Regions from separate parts of the Salicibibacter cibi genome, predicted to be linked through region 1. Evidence: a T-box and tRNA genes for the amino acid it is inferred to sense, from the RefSeq annotation. Region 1 holds a T-box; the other regions hold tRNA genes.
What was found. The T-box of region 1 lies ahead of HUG20_RS14280 (valine--tRNA ligase). A T-box ahead of a tRNA ligase gene usually reads a tRNA of that ligase, here a tRNA-Val.
Positions count from the first base shown of each region.

Region 2: it encodes a tRNA-Val, which carries the amino acid that the T-box ahead of HUG20_RS14280 (valine--tRNA ligase) is inferred to sense. The anticodon was not compared.
Region 3: it encodes a tRNA-Val, which carries the amino acid that the T-box ahead of HUG20_RS14280 (valine--tRNA ligase) is inferred to sense. The anticodon was not compared.

Region 1 covers NZ_CP054706.1:2,862,847-2,868,125, reverse strand. Annotated here, with positions in the region: gene HUG20_RS14290 (protein kinase family protein) at 1-771, shown strand, start outside; gene HUG20_RS14285 (hypothetical protein) at 1,075-1,284, opposite strand; T-box leader at 1,462-1,675, shown strand; partial or broken gene HUG20_RS14280 (valine--tRNA ligase) at 1,809-4,453, shown strand; gene HUG20_RS14275 (bifunctional folylpolyglutamate synthase/dihydrofolate synthase) at 4,467-5,279, shown strand, end outside.
Region 2 covers NZ_CP054706.1:127,553-132,831, forward strand. Annotated here, with positions in the region: rRNA gene HUG20_RS00585 (23S ribosomal RNA) at 1-1,737, shown strand, start outside; rRNA gene rrf (5S ribosomal RNA) at 1,806-1,922, shown strand; tRNA gene HUG20_RS00595 (tRNA-Val) at 1,932-2,007, shown strand; tRNA gene HUG20_RS00600 (tRNA-Thr) at 2,012-2,087, shown strand; tRNA gene HUG20_RS00605 (tRNA-Lys) at 2,104-2,179, shown strand; tRNA gene HUG20_RS00610 (tRNA-Gly) at 2,185-2,259, shown strand; tRNA gene HUG20_RS00615 (tRNA-Arg) at 2,263-2,339, shown strand; tRNA gene HUG20_RS00620 (tRNA-Pro) at 2,350-2,426, shown strand; tRNA gene HUG20_RS00625 (tRNA-Ala) at 2,441-2,516, shown strand; rRNA gene HUG20_RS00630 (16S ribosomal RNA) at 2,613-4,172, shown strand; tRNA gene HUG20_RS00635 (tRNA-Ile) at 4,284-4,360, shown strand; tRNA gene HUG20_RS00640 (tRNA-Ala) at 4,377-4,452, shown strand; gene HUG20_RS00645 (CtsR family transcriptional regulator) at 4,729-5,199, shown strand; gene mcsA (protein-arginine kinase activator protein McsA) at 5,220-5,279, shown strand, end outside.
Region 3 covers NZ_CP054706.1:850,696-855,974, reverse strand. Annotated here, with positions in the region: gene HUG20_RS04245 (hypothetical protein) at 1-114, opposite strand, end outside; tRNA gene HUG20_RS04240 (tRNA-Leu) at 625-712, opposite strand; tRNA gene HUG20_RS04235 (tRNA-Leu) at 807-891, opposite strand; tRNA gene HUG20_RS04230 (tRNA-Gln) at 930-1,004, opposite strand; tRNA gene HUG20_RS04225 (tRNA-Asp) at 1,021-1,096, opposite strand; tRNA gene HUG20_RS04220 (tRNA-Val) at 1,151-1,226, opposite strand; tRNA gene HUG20_RS04215 (tRNA-Glu) at 1,235-1,309, opposite strand; tRNA gene HUG20_RS04210 (tRNA-Ser) at 1,409-1,499, opposite strand; tRNA gene HUG20_RS04205 (tRNA-Asn) at 1,502-1,576, opposite strand; gene HUG20_RS04200 (SprT family protein) at 1,731-2,180, opposite strand; gene cmpA (cortex morphogenetic protein CmpA) at 2,288-2,431, shown strand; gene HUG20_RS04190 (Tex family protein) at 2,492-4,666, opposite strand; gene HUG20_RS04185 (PP2C family serine/threonine-protein phosphatase) at 4,738-5,279, opposite strand, start outside.

The sequences.
Region 1 (5,279 bases):
AATCGTCATTATTTTTATCTGGAACCTTGGGTTGAGGAACAACCGCTAATGTCTCCGCCCCCAAAAGAACTTAGACTATTAACGATTCTTGCCCTTAATCATAAAATTTCCGAAGACGAAGAGGATATGACCGAAGACGAACTGTCCACGTACAAAAACGAAGTGCAGCAGGGTTGGCAACAAGATCAATTGCTAATGAACCGGTTGGCTGACCAGTTTGAACAATCCAGGTTTCTTTCCCCATTTGAGCTTACCTTTTTAAACGGGTATCCATTTTATGAAATGATGTTTGGGGAGATGAAAAAAGGGTTTCAGAAATGGGCGCGGCAAGTCAAGGAAAAAGAGGGATATCGCTTTGCTTTTTGTCATGGCCGGCCTTCGTTGGAACATGGGCTTATTGCTGCGGATGGAAATGCGTGGTTTACGAATTGGGAAACGAGCGGTCCCGGGCATCCTGCATATGACCTTGCCTATTTTTATCAAGATTTGGCCTGTCACTATCCTTTCGATCCGTTGGAGAGCAAACAGCTTTTTGGCACATATGAAGCCCACGGGCCTAGCTGGGGGGAAGCAGACACCGGCCTTTTAAAAGCGCTCATGCTTACCCCTGCACCGATATTGGCGTTTGCGCAAGCGTATGCGACAGAACCTCTGCGCTATGCGGAACATCAATGGACGGCGATGTTGGAATCCAAATTAAGCAGTTTGCGTTATTTGCTACAAATGATGCAATGGAAGGAAAAACAGGAAGCGGCCATGCAAAGTTCCTAGTCCGGCATGGTCGTTTTTTATGTAGGCGCCAAGCCCTTTGCAAATAATCGAACTATGATGCCTAAATATGAAAAAAGCTGGGCGTACGGTTGCCATGAACGGCTTATAGTGCCCGAAACCGAATGGAAGCCAAGCTTCCGGTTCTCAGGAAAGGGTTACGGAGCCCGAAAGCAAAAGGATGTTGCGCAATTGGTTTTCATGAGGGTGATGGAAATACTCGAAGTGTCCAGAACGACACCTGTGTAACGGACAGTAGCGTGGCAACGGGCCGAAGACATTTCACCGGCTTGTACGAGAAACGTATCAATATGGTTTTTTTCGGAAATACCAATAAGAAGAAACAAGAATGACTAATAGAAGCACATCAAACGTCGTAGGCAAAAAAATCGTTCGTATCGTTTGAAAGCAAATAATGATCAATAAGATTTGTGCAGCGGCATACCGCCACTTAAAAAACGAGGGTGGGCGTTTTTTTCCATATCCGGGTGGCGGTTTATAATAATGGCGTGTCATGACAGATTCCTTCCCCTTTCCTTGTGCAATCAAAAAACATAACATGTCGGGGGAAAAGCCAAACGTTTATCATCATTAATACATCCTATGTGTGGGGAATAGGGGCTGATACCTTTTATTTCCTTCGTTGACGAAATTGTTTCGGTTGCGTAGAATAAAGGAAAATAATGAGGTAAACCAAAAGCAATGAAACGGAAGGAGTAGGCGCTGATCTCTCTTCAGAGAAGGAATCCACGGCTGGAAGGTTCCGGGAGCTCTCATGCTGAAGTCGTCTGTGTAGCTGCTGTTCCGAATAAAAGTAAGAACGGCCGTTGGCTACGTTACAGCTATCCAAGTGTATGAATCAACGTTCATAAACAAAGGTGGTACCGCGAGCGCTTTCGTCCTTTGAGGGAGGAAGCGCTTTTTTGGTAGGTAAGAAAGTATAAATCAACTTTCTTACCTACATAAGTGCAACTAAGGCTGTTCGCCATAAAGCTTGGCGAAAACCTTAGTTTTCTAACATTTTAAGGAGGCTTTAAAAAATGGCAGATATGGAAAAGAAATATGATCCAAGACGGACGGAAGCGAAATGGTATCCGTTTTGGGTAAATAATGGTTATTTTGAAGCGACGACACAGGGAGAACGCCAAGGAGAACCTTTTTCGATTGTGATTCCCCCTCCGAATGTGACCGGTCGTCTTCATCTCGGACACGCATGGGATGTGACGCTCCAGGACATTATTGCACGCCAAAAGCGAATGGAAGGCCGTGATATGCTTTGGCTGCCGGGGATGGATCATGCTGGGATTGCCACCCAAGCAAAAGTGGAGGCCCACCTGAAAGAAAAGGGGCAAAACCGCCATGATCTTGGACGTGAAAAATTTCTTGACGTCAGTTGGGATTGGAAAGAAGAATATGCGAATTTTATTCGTGAACAATGGGCGACGCTCGGTTTGTCCCTCGATTACACGCGAGAGCGATTCACGCTTGATGATGGCCTTTCCAATGCCGTTCGGGAAGTATTCGTCCGGCTTTATGAAAAAGGCGTCATTTATCGGGGAAGTATATTATCAATTGGGACCCGGCTGCCCAAACGGCACTTTCCGATATCGAAGTGGAATATAAAGAGGTCGAAGGCGCACTGTACCATATGAAATACCCATTAAAAAATGGCGAAGGCCATATAGAAGTGGCAACAACCCGCCCGGAGACGATGCTCGGAGATACGGCAGTTGCGGTGCATCCGGATGATGAACGCTATCAGGCATTGATCGGGGAAACGGTGATTTTGCCGATTGTTGAAAGGGAGATCCCGATTGTTGCTGATGAATACGTGGAACGTGAATTTGGTTCGGGTGCGGTGAAAATCACCCCGGCGCATGACCCGAACGACTTTGAGATGGGGGAGCGTCATGATCTGCCCCAAGTGTTAGTGATGGATGAAGCGGGCATCATGAACGAAAACGCTAGGGATTACCAGGGTCTTGATCGATTTGAGTGCCGTAAAACGATCGTCCGGGATTTGCAAGAGGTGGGCACACTTTTTCAAATTGAGACGCACATGCATGCCGTCGGCCATTCCGAACGTTCGGGAGCAGTCGTCGAACCGTATCTCTCCACCCAATGGTTCGTGGATATGAAACCTTTGGCACAAGCGGCTATTGACTTGCAAAGTGAAGAAAGTGAAAAAGTCGATTTTGTCCCGCCCCGCTTTGAGCATACGTATTTGCAATGGCTTGAAAACATTCGCGATTGGTGCATTTCCAGACAACTATGGTGGGGTCACCGGATTCCTGTTTGGTACCATAAGGAAACTGGAGAGATGCATGTCGGAAAAGAAGCGCCCGCTGACAGCGAAAACTGGGAGCAAGATAACGATGTGCTCGACACGTGGTTCAGCTCGGCGCTTTGGCCGTTTTCAACGATGGGCTGGCCGGATGAAGAAGCGGAAGATTTGACCTACTTTTATCCGACCAATGTGCTTGTGACCGGCTATGACATTATCTTTTTCTGGGTTTCCCGCATGATTTTTCAAGGCTTGGAATTTACGGGCGAGCGTCCGTTTCAAGATGTGTTGATCCATGGGCTTGTCCGTGACGCAGAGGGGCGAAAAATGAGCAAATCCCTCGGAAATGGGGTAGACCCGATGGATGTAGTGGAACAATATGGGGCAGACGCGCTGCGCTTCACATTGGCAACAGGTACTTCACCGGGGAATGATTTAACGTTTCAATGGGAAAAGGTGACGGCAAACTGGAATTTCGGCAATAAAATTTGGAACGCCTCCCGATTTGCGCTCATGAATATGGAAGGAATGACGCATAAGGATATCGATTTGAGTGAAGTGACGGCAACGGCCGACCGTTGGATTCTCACGAAATTGCAACAGACCATCTCCCACGTGACCCAAATGATGGATCGCTACGAATTCGGAGAGGCCGGAAGGGCGCTCTACAACTTTATCTGGGATGATGTTTGCGATTGGTACATTGAAATGGCAAAACTCCCCCTTTACGGAGAAAATGAAAAAGAAAAACAAGCGGCACGCTCGGTGCTCGCCCATGTGCTGGATGAAACATTACGCCTCTTGCACCCATTCATGCCCTTTTTAACCGAAGAAATCTGGCAGCATCTCCCGCACGACGGAGAAACGATTACACGCGCAGCGTGGCCGAAAGCAAATGAACAATGGATCGATGAAGAAGCGCTGATGGATATGGAATTGTATCAAACGGTCATTCGTACGGTTCGCAATACCAAGGCGGAAATGGACGTTCCGCCGAGGAAAGAAATCCCGCTCCATTTAAAACCGACCTCCGAGGATGCAAAAGAACGATTGTTGCGCGGGCAACCGTATCTAGAAAATTTTTGTAACCCGGAAACGCTGAAGATCAGCATGGACCTCGAAGTGCCGGATCAGGCGATTTCCCATGTGTTAAGCGGCGTGGAGCTCTATATCCCGCAAGCAGGGCTCATCGATATCAACGCGGAACTGGAACGGCTGCAAACAGAAAAAGAAAAAATGGATAAAGAAGTCGAGCGTCTGAATCAAAAACTTGCTAACGAAGGTTTTGTAACGAATGCCCCTCCCGACGTTGTTGAAAAGGAACGGGCAAAGCATGCGGATTATGTTGAGAAACGCAAAACGATTATGGAACAAATAAACGAGTTGACGAAAAACAAATAAGGAGCAAGTATGGATGGATACATTTGATGAAGTGCTGACGTGGTTAAAAAGCCATCGTCCATTCGGAATAAAGCCGGGACTTGAGCGTGTCGAACACTTATTGGCGGCACTCGACCATCCCGAACGCCGTCTCCTGTCGGTCCATATTGGCGGAACGAATGGAAAAGGGTCAACGCTCACGTATGTACAATCGATTTTACAAACATCGGGGTTGAAGGTAGGAACGTTTACTTCCCCCTACATCATTCAGTTTGAAGAGCGCATCAGTGTAAACGGCACCCCCATCCCGCAAGAAGACTTCATTTCAGCGGCACGTGCCGTTGCGCCCCACGCGCTTGCCCTTGAAAAGACGGAGTGGGGCCCTCCGACGGAATTCGAAATTTTAACAGTGATCGCGAACTGGTATTTTGCCAAAATTTCCGTTCCCGATATCGTCTTATGGGAAGTGGGGCTTGGCGGACGTTTGGATTCGACGAATGTCATTCAACCAATTCTAAGTGCAATCACGAACGTCGGGAAAGATCACATGCACATTCTCGGTTCGGAAATTGCCGATATCGCCAAAGAAAAAGCAGGAATTATCAAATCTGCCGTCCCAATAATCACTGCTAGTAAGGATCCGGAAGCATCAACGATCATCCGTGCTCGAGCCAAGGAGATGCGCGCGCCGTATTACGCATTTCAAGAGCAGTATGAAATGCTTGGTAGTTCCATGGATGAGGATGGAGGAACGTTTTCCGTACGCACCCCGTTTCATTGCTACAAGAACTTGCATGTGTTCCTGCGCGGGGAGCATCAACTGAAGAATGGCGCCCTTGCAGTCATG
Region 2 (5,279 bases), 1.1 Mb from region 1:
GGGGCTAAACCCATCACCGAAGCCGTGGCAACTCGAAGAGTTGGGTAGGGGAGCGTTCTGTGTGCCGGGAAGGTTGACCGTGAGGACAGCTGGAGCGCACAGAAGTGAGAATGCCGGTATGAGTAGCGAAAAGAAGGGTGAGAATCCCTTCCGTCGAAAACCTAAGGTTTCCTGAGGAAGGTTCGTCCGCTCAGGGTTAGTCGGGGCCTAAGCCGAGGCCGAAAGGCGTAGGCGATGGATAACTGGTGGAAATTCCAGTACCACCGAAGGCTGTTTGACCGAAGGGGGGACGCAGAAAGGAAGGGCGAGCGCGCCGATGGATAGGCGCGTCGAAGCGACCGAGGCTGTTGGGCAGGCAAATCCGCCCAACGCAAAGGCTGAGGCGTGACCGCGAGGGAACTAAAGTACCGAAGTCCCCGCACCTCCGCTGCCGAGAAAAGCCTCTAGGAAGGCCGACGGTGCCCGTACCGCAAACCGACACAGGTAGGTGGGATGAGAATTCTAAGACGCGCGGGAGAACTCTCGTTAAGGAACTCGGCAAAATGACCCCGTAACTTCGGGAGAAGGGGTGCTCTTGCGGGTGCAAGCCTGCGGGAGCCGCAGTGACAAGGCCCAAGCGACTGTTTACCAAAAACACAGGTCTCTGCGAAGTCGAAAGACGAAGTATAGGGGCTGACACCTGCCCGGTGCTGGAAGGTTAAGAGGACGCGTTAGCCCTAGCGGGCGAAGCGCGGAATTGAAGCCCCAGTAAACGGCGGCCGTAACTATAACGGTCCTAAGGTAGCGAAATTCCTTGTCGGGTAAGTTCCGACCCGCACGAAAGGTGCAACGACTTGGGCACTGTCTCAACGAGAGACCCGGTGAAATTATATGACCTGTGAAGATGCAGGTCCCCGCGACTGGACGGAAAGACCCCATGGAGCTTTACTGTAGCTTGATATTGGGTTTTGATATGGCTTGTACAGGATAGGCAGGAGCCTAGGAAACCGGAGCGCTAGCTTCGGTGGAGGCGCCGGTGGGATACTGCCCTTGCGATATGAAAATCCTAACCTCGAACCGTGAGCCGGTTCAGGGACAGTGTCTGGTGGGCAGTTTGACTGGGGCGGTCGCCTCCTAAATGGTAACGGAGGCGCCCCAAGGTTCCCTCAGAATGGTTGGAAATCATTCGAAGCGTGCAAAGGCAGAAGGGAGCTTGACTGCGAGACGTACTGGTCGAGCAGGGACGAAAGTCGGGCTTAGTGATCCGGCGGCACCGCATGGAAGGGCCGTCGCTCAACGGATAAAAGCTACCCTGGGGATAACAGGCTAATCTCCCCCAAGAGTCCACATCGACGGGGAGGTTTGGCACCTCGATGTCGGCTCATCGCATCCTGGGGCTGAAGTCGGTCCCAAGGGTTGGGCTGTTCGCCCATTAAAGCGGTACGCGAGCTGGGTTCAGAACGTCGTGAGACAGTTCGGTCCCTATCCGTCGCGGGCGCAGGAAATTTGAGAGGAGCTGTCCTTAGTACGAGAGGACCGGGATGGACACACCGCTGGTGTACCAGTTGTTCCGCCAGGAGCATCGCTGGGTAGCTACGTGTGGATCGGATAAGTGCTGAAAGCATCTAAGCACGAAGCCGACCTCAAGATGAGATTTCCCGTGAGACCCCTTAAAGACGATAAGGTAGATAGGTCTGAGGTGGACGCGTGGCGACACGTGAAGCTGACAGATACTAATCGGTCCAATGGTTTATCCACGAATGGGTCATGCACATCCGGCATTCATGCATAAGCGTTATTCAGTTTTGGGAGAATGTCTCCCACGGTCAGGTGGCGATAGCGAAGAGGCCCCACCCGTTCCCATGCCGAACACGGAAGTTAAGCTCTTCAGCGCCGATGGTAATCGGGCGGTAACGCCCCGTGAGCGTAGGACGTCGCCTGGCGAAATTTGTGGAGGGTTAGCTCAGTTGGGAGAGCATCTGCCTTACAAGCAGGAGGTCGGCGGTTCGAGCCCGTCACCCTCCACCATTTTGCCGGTCTAGCTCAATTGGCAGAGCAACTGACTTGTAATCAGTAGGTTGGGGGTTCAATTCCTCTGGCCGGCACCATTTTACATAACATAATGAGCCATTAGCTCAGCTGGCAGAGCATCTGACTTTTAATCAGAGGGTCGGAGGTTCGAATCCTCCATGGCTCACCATTTTAGCGGGAGTAGTTCAGCGGTAGAACACCACCTTGCCAAGGTGGGGGTCGCGAGTTCGAATCTCGTCTTCCGCTCCATAGGCGCCCGTAGCTCAATTGGACAGAGCGTCTGACTACGGATCAGAAGGTTAGGGGTTCGACTCCTCTCGGGCGCGCCATTATTCATAACGGGAAGTAGCTCAGCTTGGCAGAGCACTTGGTTTGGGACCAAGGGGTCGCAGGTTCAAATCCTGTCTTCCCGACCATGATTTTAGGATTAGGGGCCTTAGCTCAGCCGGGAGAGCGCCTGCTTTGCACGCAGGAGGTCAGCGGTTCGATCCCGCTAGGCTCCACCATCAATTGCCCATTGAAAACTGAATGAAAGCCAAGCGAACGAATGAAGAAATGAAGCCAGCGCTTCCGGCACCCCCCGTGTGGGAAGCGGAACTACTTTTATGGAGAGTTTGATCCTGGCTCAGGACGAACGCTGGCGGCGTGCCTAATACATGCAAGTCGAACGGGCCCCCGAAGGTGCTTGCACCTTCGGGAGGCCAGTGGCGGACGGGTGAGTACCACGTGGGCAACCTGCCGTTGAGCTGGGGATAACACCGGGAAACCGGTGCTAATACCGAATAAGTCCTTTTTCGCACCTGCGAAGGAGGAGAAAGGCGGTCTTTAGGAAGGCCGTCGCTCAACGAGGGGCCCGCGGCGCATTAGCTAGTTGGTGGGATAAGGGCTTACCAAGGCGACGATGCGTAGCCGACCTGAGAGGGTGATCGGCCACACTGGGACTGAGACACGGCCCAGACTCCTGCGGGAGGCAGCAGTAGGGAATCATCCGCAATGGGCGCAAGCCTGACGGTGCAACGCCGCGTGAGTGAGGAAGGTTTTCGGATCGTAAAGCTCTGTTGTGAGGGAAGAACAGCTTTTGGAGGAAATGCCGAGAGTATGCCGGTACCTCACCAGAAAGCCACGGCTAACTACGTGCCAGCAGCCGCGGTAATACGTAGGTGGCAAGCGTTGTCCGGAATTATTGGGCGTAAAGGGCACGCAGGCGGTGAGGCAAGTCTGATGTGAAAGGCCGGCGCTTAACGCCGGAATGGCATTGGAAACTGCCTGACTTGAGGACAGAAGAGGAGAGTGGAATTCCACGTGTAGCGGTGAAATGCGTAGAGATGTGGAGGAACACCAGTGGCGAAGGCGACTCTCTGGTCTGTACCTGACGCTGAGGTGCGAAAGCGTGGGGAGCGAACAGGATTAGATACCCTGGTAGTCCACGCCGTAAACGATGAGTGCTAGGTGTTAGGGGTTTCGATACCCGTAGTGCCGAAGCAAACGCAATAAGCACTCCGCCTGGGGAGTACGACCGCAAGGTTGAAACTCAAAGGAATTGACGGGGGCCCGCACAAGCGGTGGAGCATGTGGTTTAATTCGAAGCAACGCGAAGGACCTTACCAGGCCTTGACATCCTCTGATCGCCTTGGAGACAAGGTTTCCCTTTTGGGCAGAGAGACAGGTGGTGCATGGTTGTCGTCAGCTCGTGTCGTGAGATGTTGGGTTAAGTCCCGTAACGAGCGCAACCCTTGAATGTCGTTGCCAGCATTAAGTTGGGCACTCGACATTGACTGCCGGTGACAAACCGGAGGAAGGCGGGGATGACGTCAAATCATCATGCCCCTTATGGCCTGGGCGACACACGTGCTACAATGGACGGTACAACGGGCAGCGAAGCCGCGAGGTGGAGCGAATCCCCGGAAAAGCCGTTCTCAGTTCGGATTGCAGGCTGCAACCCGCCTGCATGAAGCTGGAATCGCTAGTAATCGCGGATCAGCATGCCGCGGTGAATACGTTCCCGGGCCTTGTACACACCGCCCGTCACACCACGAGAGCCGGCAACACCCGAAGTCGGTGAGCGAACCTTAGGGACGCAGCCGCCGAAGGTGGGGCTGGTGATTGGGGTGAAGTCGTAACAAGGTATCCCTACCGGAAGGTGGGGATGGATCACCTCCTTTCTAAGGAGCTATACCGGTCCCTCGGTGAAGGGATCGGAGGCAAACGCTTGGGCTTTCATTCAGTTTTGAGCGGGCAATTTGCAACTGATATTCCTACATATTTTCACAGATGGGCCTGTAGCTCAGTTGGTGAGAGCGCACGCCTGATAAGCGTGAGGTCGGTGGTTCGAGTCCACTCAGGCCCACCATCTGATTTTAATAAATGGGGCCTTAGCTCAGCCGGGAGAGCGCCTGCTTTGCACGCAGGAGGTCAGCGGTTCGATCCCGCTAGGCTCCACCATAAGCGATAAACACAGACGGCACTGCGGTCTGTTTTTTTATGTGATTAAATGGATGTGTAGTTTTTGGAAACTTGGTCTGCTCTCACTTCTCTCCGCCTCTTTTATCCTTATCGGAAATATAATCCTTTTTTATGGCATGAATGCTTTTATTTCAGGCTATCCTGTTACCGTGGATGGCTTTTTTTAATCGGCAAGTGGGCAAGTGCCGACTTGAAAATGCAATGAATTTGTATTATATTAAAGTCAAAGATAGTCAAGGTCAGGGGGTGGGTATGATGGGGAATAACATTTCTGATGTCATTGAACATTATATAAAATCGATTTTGACCAAAGAAGAACAGAATTTAATAGAAATAAAAAGAAGTGAACTTGCCAAGCACTTTGAATGTGTACCTTCGCAAATTAACTATGTGATTCGCACCAGATTTACAGTAGAGAAGGGCTATGTTGTTGAAAGTAAACGTGGCGGCGGTGGTTATATTCGGATTACAAAAGTACGGCATGCAGATCATCAGGAATTGTGTGACCAATTAATTGATCACATTGGGAAGGCCATTGATCAAAGGATGGGAAAAAGCATTGTTCTTCGATTATTGGAAGAGGGGGCTATTAGCAAGCGAGAAGGGAATATGATGCTTGCGGCGATCGAACGGGAGGTCATCTCTCTTCCGGTTCCTGCTCACCGCGATATGATCCGGGCGAATGTTTTGAAAGCAATGCTTTCGAGTTTGAAGTATAAGATTTAACTTAGAGGGGAAGTGGGTTCGTGCAGTGCCAGGAATGTAATCAACGCCAGGCAACCCTGCATTTCACGAAGATTGTTAAT
Region 3 (5,279 bases), 1.8 Mb from region 1:
TATAATCGTACATAATGTGGCCATCGGATGTGCATTGATACGCTGGTAATTCATGGACGGCAACATGTTTAACGGGTGCATCAATAAAATTAATGACATAACGGCCGCAAACAAGTAATCCATCTCCTGTTTCCCATGTATCCGGTTCATCCGGCGTTTGACCATCAACGTCGTTCGTACTTTTTTGACGGAATGTCGTTCTTTTATTTTAACCTCCCTCCTTTAGTTAGGGATTGCTGAACAACTTGCAGCTATCAGCTGAAGCCGCTTCCATGGCTTCGTTTTTCCGCTGAAGTCTCGCTATTGCAGCGTCATCCCTCCGTACGTTGCCCGAAATGCAAGGGTTTTTTTGTTTATAGGATGGATTTCCTTGCATCCAGCTTTGACAACACCAACGGAAAATGCTTATATGCCAGTCTTTTTCCGTTATTCAGCAGTCCCTAAATACCGAACTCCTTGCCAAACCATCATATTCAATACATTTTCGCGCCTGTTCATATTTTTATTATATCAACCACCGTGTCTTAGAATTATGTGAATCGATTATACTTCCTTGGACAAATTTTCTAATCAAAATATAAAAAAACCAACACGCTCAAAGTGTTGGTGTGTCAGTATCTTTATTGGTGCGGTCGAGTGGACTTGAACCACCACGGGATTTAACTCCCACTAGGCCCTCAACCTAGCGCGTCTGCCATTCCGCCACGACCGCAATTATAACAATAGAAAAAAGTCTTAAATCATACTAGTTATATCTTTCGCCAGGCCCTCAACCTAGTGCGTTGTGTCATTTCAATACAATAAAATGGTGCGGGCGGTGGGACTTGAACCCACACGTCGTAAGACACTAGATCCTAAATCTAGCGCGTCTGCCGATTCCGCCACACCCGCTTGTGCAACGTCCCCAGCCGTTCATAAGGGGATATAAATGGCTGGGCCAGCTGGATTCGAACCAGCGCATCTCAGGATCAAAACCTGATGCCTTACCGCTTGGCTATGGCCCAACAATAGAAATAAAGATGGCGGGCCTGACGGGATTCGAACCCGCGATCTCCTGCGTGACAGGCAGGCATGTTAACCGCTACACCACAGGCCCTTGTTTGATAATGTTAATGGGTGTTTCCCTTCCTTCTCATTCGTGAGGAAGACATGGTGGAGGGTGACGGGCTCGAACCGCCGACCCCCTGCTTGTAAGGCAGATGCTCTCCCAACTGAGCTAACCCTCCACTGGAAATGGTGACCCGTGCGGGATTCGAACCCGCGTTACCGCCGTGAAAGGGCGGTGTCTTAACCCCTTGACCAACGGGCCATGACGGATATCAGATGTCGGAGGCCGGATGTCGGATTTAATGTACGAATTGGCAAACCAATTCGATTCATTCCGGCTTCTGACTCCTGTAATCTGGAATGGCGGAGAAGGAGGGATTTGAACCCTCGCGTCGCTTGCGCGACCTACACCCTTAGCAGGGGCGCCTCTTCAGCCACTTGAGTACTTCTCCGCTGGCTCCACAGGCCGGACTCGAACCAGCGACCCATCGGTTAACAGCCGATTGCTCTACCACTGAGCTACTGTGGAATGTGAAATAGGTTTAGTTCGTTTTCGACAAATAAGATAGTACATGAATTCAACGAGCATGTCAACTCATAATTGCAAGCAATTGGAACTATGTATTCCGCTTTAAGCGACCTTTTATAATGTACCATAGGAACGTAGCATCGTCAACGCTCTTTCATGATTTTTTTAGTCTCCCACTGCAAGCCCCGCAAACGTATCGGGCCGTATCCATCGCTCGCTTCCGCGGATAAACATGGCCACAATCTTCACATCGATAGTAATATTTAACCGGCAGCGTTCTTCTCATGCCGGGAACCGTTTGGCAATGCCTGGATCCACCCACTTTTTTTAGCAAGTGTTTAAAATCCCTGTCTCTATGTTGGTAGCCCTTGTCCTCTAAATGAAGATGATAATGACACAATTCATGTTTGATAATCGACTTTAATTCCTCGCGGCCGAAGTGCTCTTCATGTTTGGGGTTTATTTCAATGTTATGGCTTGCAAGCATATAGCGTCCGCCGGTTGTTCTTAAACGTGAATTAAAGCGAATATGATGCCGAAACGGCTTCTTAAAATAAAGGTCGGACAAATTTTCCGTTAATCGTTGCAATTGCTCATCCTTCAATCTTGTTCGTCCTCTCTAAAGCGATAAATCATGCTCAACGTTTACAAGCCTTGCGGCATATAATAAAGGAAAGCCTTTAAGGTCTCATGAACAAGGAGGGATCTCAAGTGCCTTACTGGCTAAAAAAACAATTGGCAAAAGCCTATTTTGAAAAAAACCGCTATGAGATTGTCATGCTTAACCAATGTTGGTTCGCGTATTTGAAACGCAATGCTCCAACAAGCGCTATAACAATGGAAAATACGAAATAAGTCTCTTCATACATGTTATCATCCGAATTCCCGTTTTGGAAGAAAAAAACCTGCGGATGCTCACGCAGGTTTTTTCATCGTCAGTGCAATTCTTCCCTTTTTCAAATCAACATCATCCACCCACACACTAACGATGTCGCCGACAGCGACCACTTCTTGTGGGTGCTTAACGAAACGATTGGCAAGCTTTGAAATATGCACAAGGCCGTCTTCTTTTACTCCAACGTCAATGAATGCACCGAAATCGACGACATTTCGGACGGTCCCTTGGAGCTCCATCCCTTTCTCCAAATCCTCCATTGCCATAACGCCCGTTTTCAACAATGGCTGTGGCAAGTCTTCACGGGGATCACGATTCGGGCGAGCCAGCGCTTCCGCAATATCTTGCAACGTCATTTCTCCAACATCCAATTGTTCCGATACCTCGGAAGTATCAAGCAGCCCTACTTTTTCCTTAATCATAGTTGAACCGAGGGCATTTTCGAAAACGTCCATCTCTTGTAACAATTGTTTGCTAACTGCGTAGCTTTCCGGGTGGATCGGCGTTCGGTCGAGTGGCTCGTCTCCGTCTGAGATTCGCAAAAAACCGGCTGCCTGTTCAAATGTTTTCGCCCCTAAACGAGGTACCTCATTCAATTGCTTTCTCGTATTATACTTTCCGTTGTCTTCACGGTATTTGACAATTTGGTTCGCAACCGTTTTATTCAAACCCGACACATGTTGAAGCAGGCTTTGCGAAGCTGTGTTCACATCGACTCCCACTTGGTTGACCGCCGTCTCAACCACAAAATCCAGGGAACTTCCTAGTGATTTGGCACTGACATCATGTTGATATTGACCGACCCCGATCGATTGGGGATCGATTTTCACAAGCTCGGAAAGAGGATCCTGAAGTCTTCTTGCAATCGAAATGGCACTTCGTTCCTCAACTTCCAACTCGGGGAATTCCTTACGGGCAATGTCTGATGCAGAATAAACACTTGCACCTGCCTCATTAATGATCACATAGGCTGCCTCGGAATCCGATTCGGATAGAAACTCCGAAACAAACAATTCCGTTTCCTGTGAAGCCGTTCCATTCCCGATGGCAATCACCTTACACTGGTACTTTTCCAACAAGGATGCCAGTTCCTTGGCGCTTTTTTCCTTTTCATTTTTCGGAGGTGTGGGATAAAAAACACCCGTTTCCAACATTTTCCCCGTTTCGTCAATAACTGCCCACTTGCAACCGGTACGATAGGCAGGGTCAATGCCGAGAACCATTTTTCCCAAGAACGGCGGTTGCAACAATAATTGTTTTAGGTTATCCGAAAAAACACGAATCGCCCGATCTTCCGCTTTTTCGGTCAATTCATTTCGAATCTCTCGTTCAACTGCCGGGGCAATCAAACGCTTATACCCATCTTTGATCGCCTCTTGAACCATAGGAACAGCTGGCGATCCAAACCGCTTGATGACGAGATTTTCGATTTTATTGATTAAAAATGAAGCGTCTGCATCCACGTTCACTTTTAGAACGTTATCCTTTTCTCCTCGGTTCACCGCTAAAATCCGATGCTCAGGCATCCGGTTTATTCGCTCGGAATACTCATAATACATTTCGTAAGTACCAGCTTCATCTTTTGCGTCTTTTTTGCGTGCGGTCTGCAACTGCCCGTTTTGAAAGGTCAGTTCCCGAATCGTTTGTCGAACGGCCGGATCATCTGCCGTCCATTCCGCGATAATGTTATTCACTCCTTCCAATACAGCGGCACGATCGTTAAGATCCTCCTCCGGATTAATATATGTATCCGCTTCTCGTTCTACGTCAATCTCTCGCGGCAATTGGAATAGACGCGTGGCAAACGGCTCCAACCCTTTTTCTTTGGCAATCGTAGCTTTTGTGCGTCTTTTTTGCTTGTAAGGGCGATAGATATCCTCTACATCTTGTAGCTTGGTCGTTGAATGGACCGCTTCGGCCAAATCATCGGTAAGTTTTCCTTGCTCGTCGATTAAGCGAAGGACCTCTTGCTGTCTATCGTGAAGTTGATTCGCATATTGCCATTGGTCCAGCACTTCCCGAATATTCAGTTCATCCGCATTTCCGGTTTGTTCTTTCCTGTAACGTGCGATAAAAGGAATCGTGTTCCCATCCTCATGCAGATCAATAATGGCTTTCACATATTGTTGTCCCGTTGTTATGCTGTGGGCAATCCGCTCGATCGTCTTTCCTGTATCAATTGTGGCAGTTTCCAACGGCCATCCTCCTTTGTAGATTCAAACTAAACCGGCATACGAAAACCGCTTGTCTACGATCGACAAAACGGTTATTGGCTTTGGATATGCCCGGACACAATCGTTATGTCATCTTTTCGCGCGGTGTCATTAGAGCCAACCATATTTTGCATAAATTCAGAAGGTACTGCGGCGTACTGAACGAAGCAATCTTTCATATTACGCACTTCTGCACCATCGGAATATAAAGCAAATGAAACTTTTGAATCAAACGGATAATTGTATATTTTCGGTGTGATGCGACGTCCCGCAAGAAAACCGGTACCGGGGATTGGACGATAACACTCCCTATCATCAACGTTTAATATACAACCGATGTTTCCGATGTTCCCATATAAGATTCTTTTCGAATCATAATCGATTTTTAAAATCGTCATCACGACGCCCCGTTCTCCACATAGCGCTTCATTACAGGCAGAAAACAAGCCTTCAAGGCTTGTGCCGCCATGTTGTTTTTCAATGGTGTTTACGGCTATAAGAGCCGAACGGTTGGCATTTCCCCCACTCCCGAGGCCATCGGCGATGGCAACGAGAAAGTACCTGTCATTCTCAGTCATGTAGTATGCATCGCCGC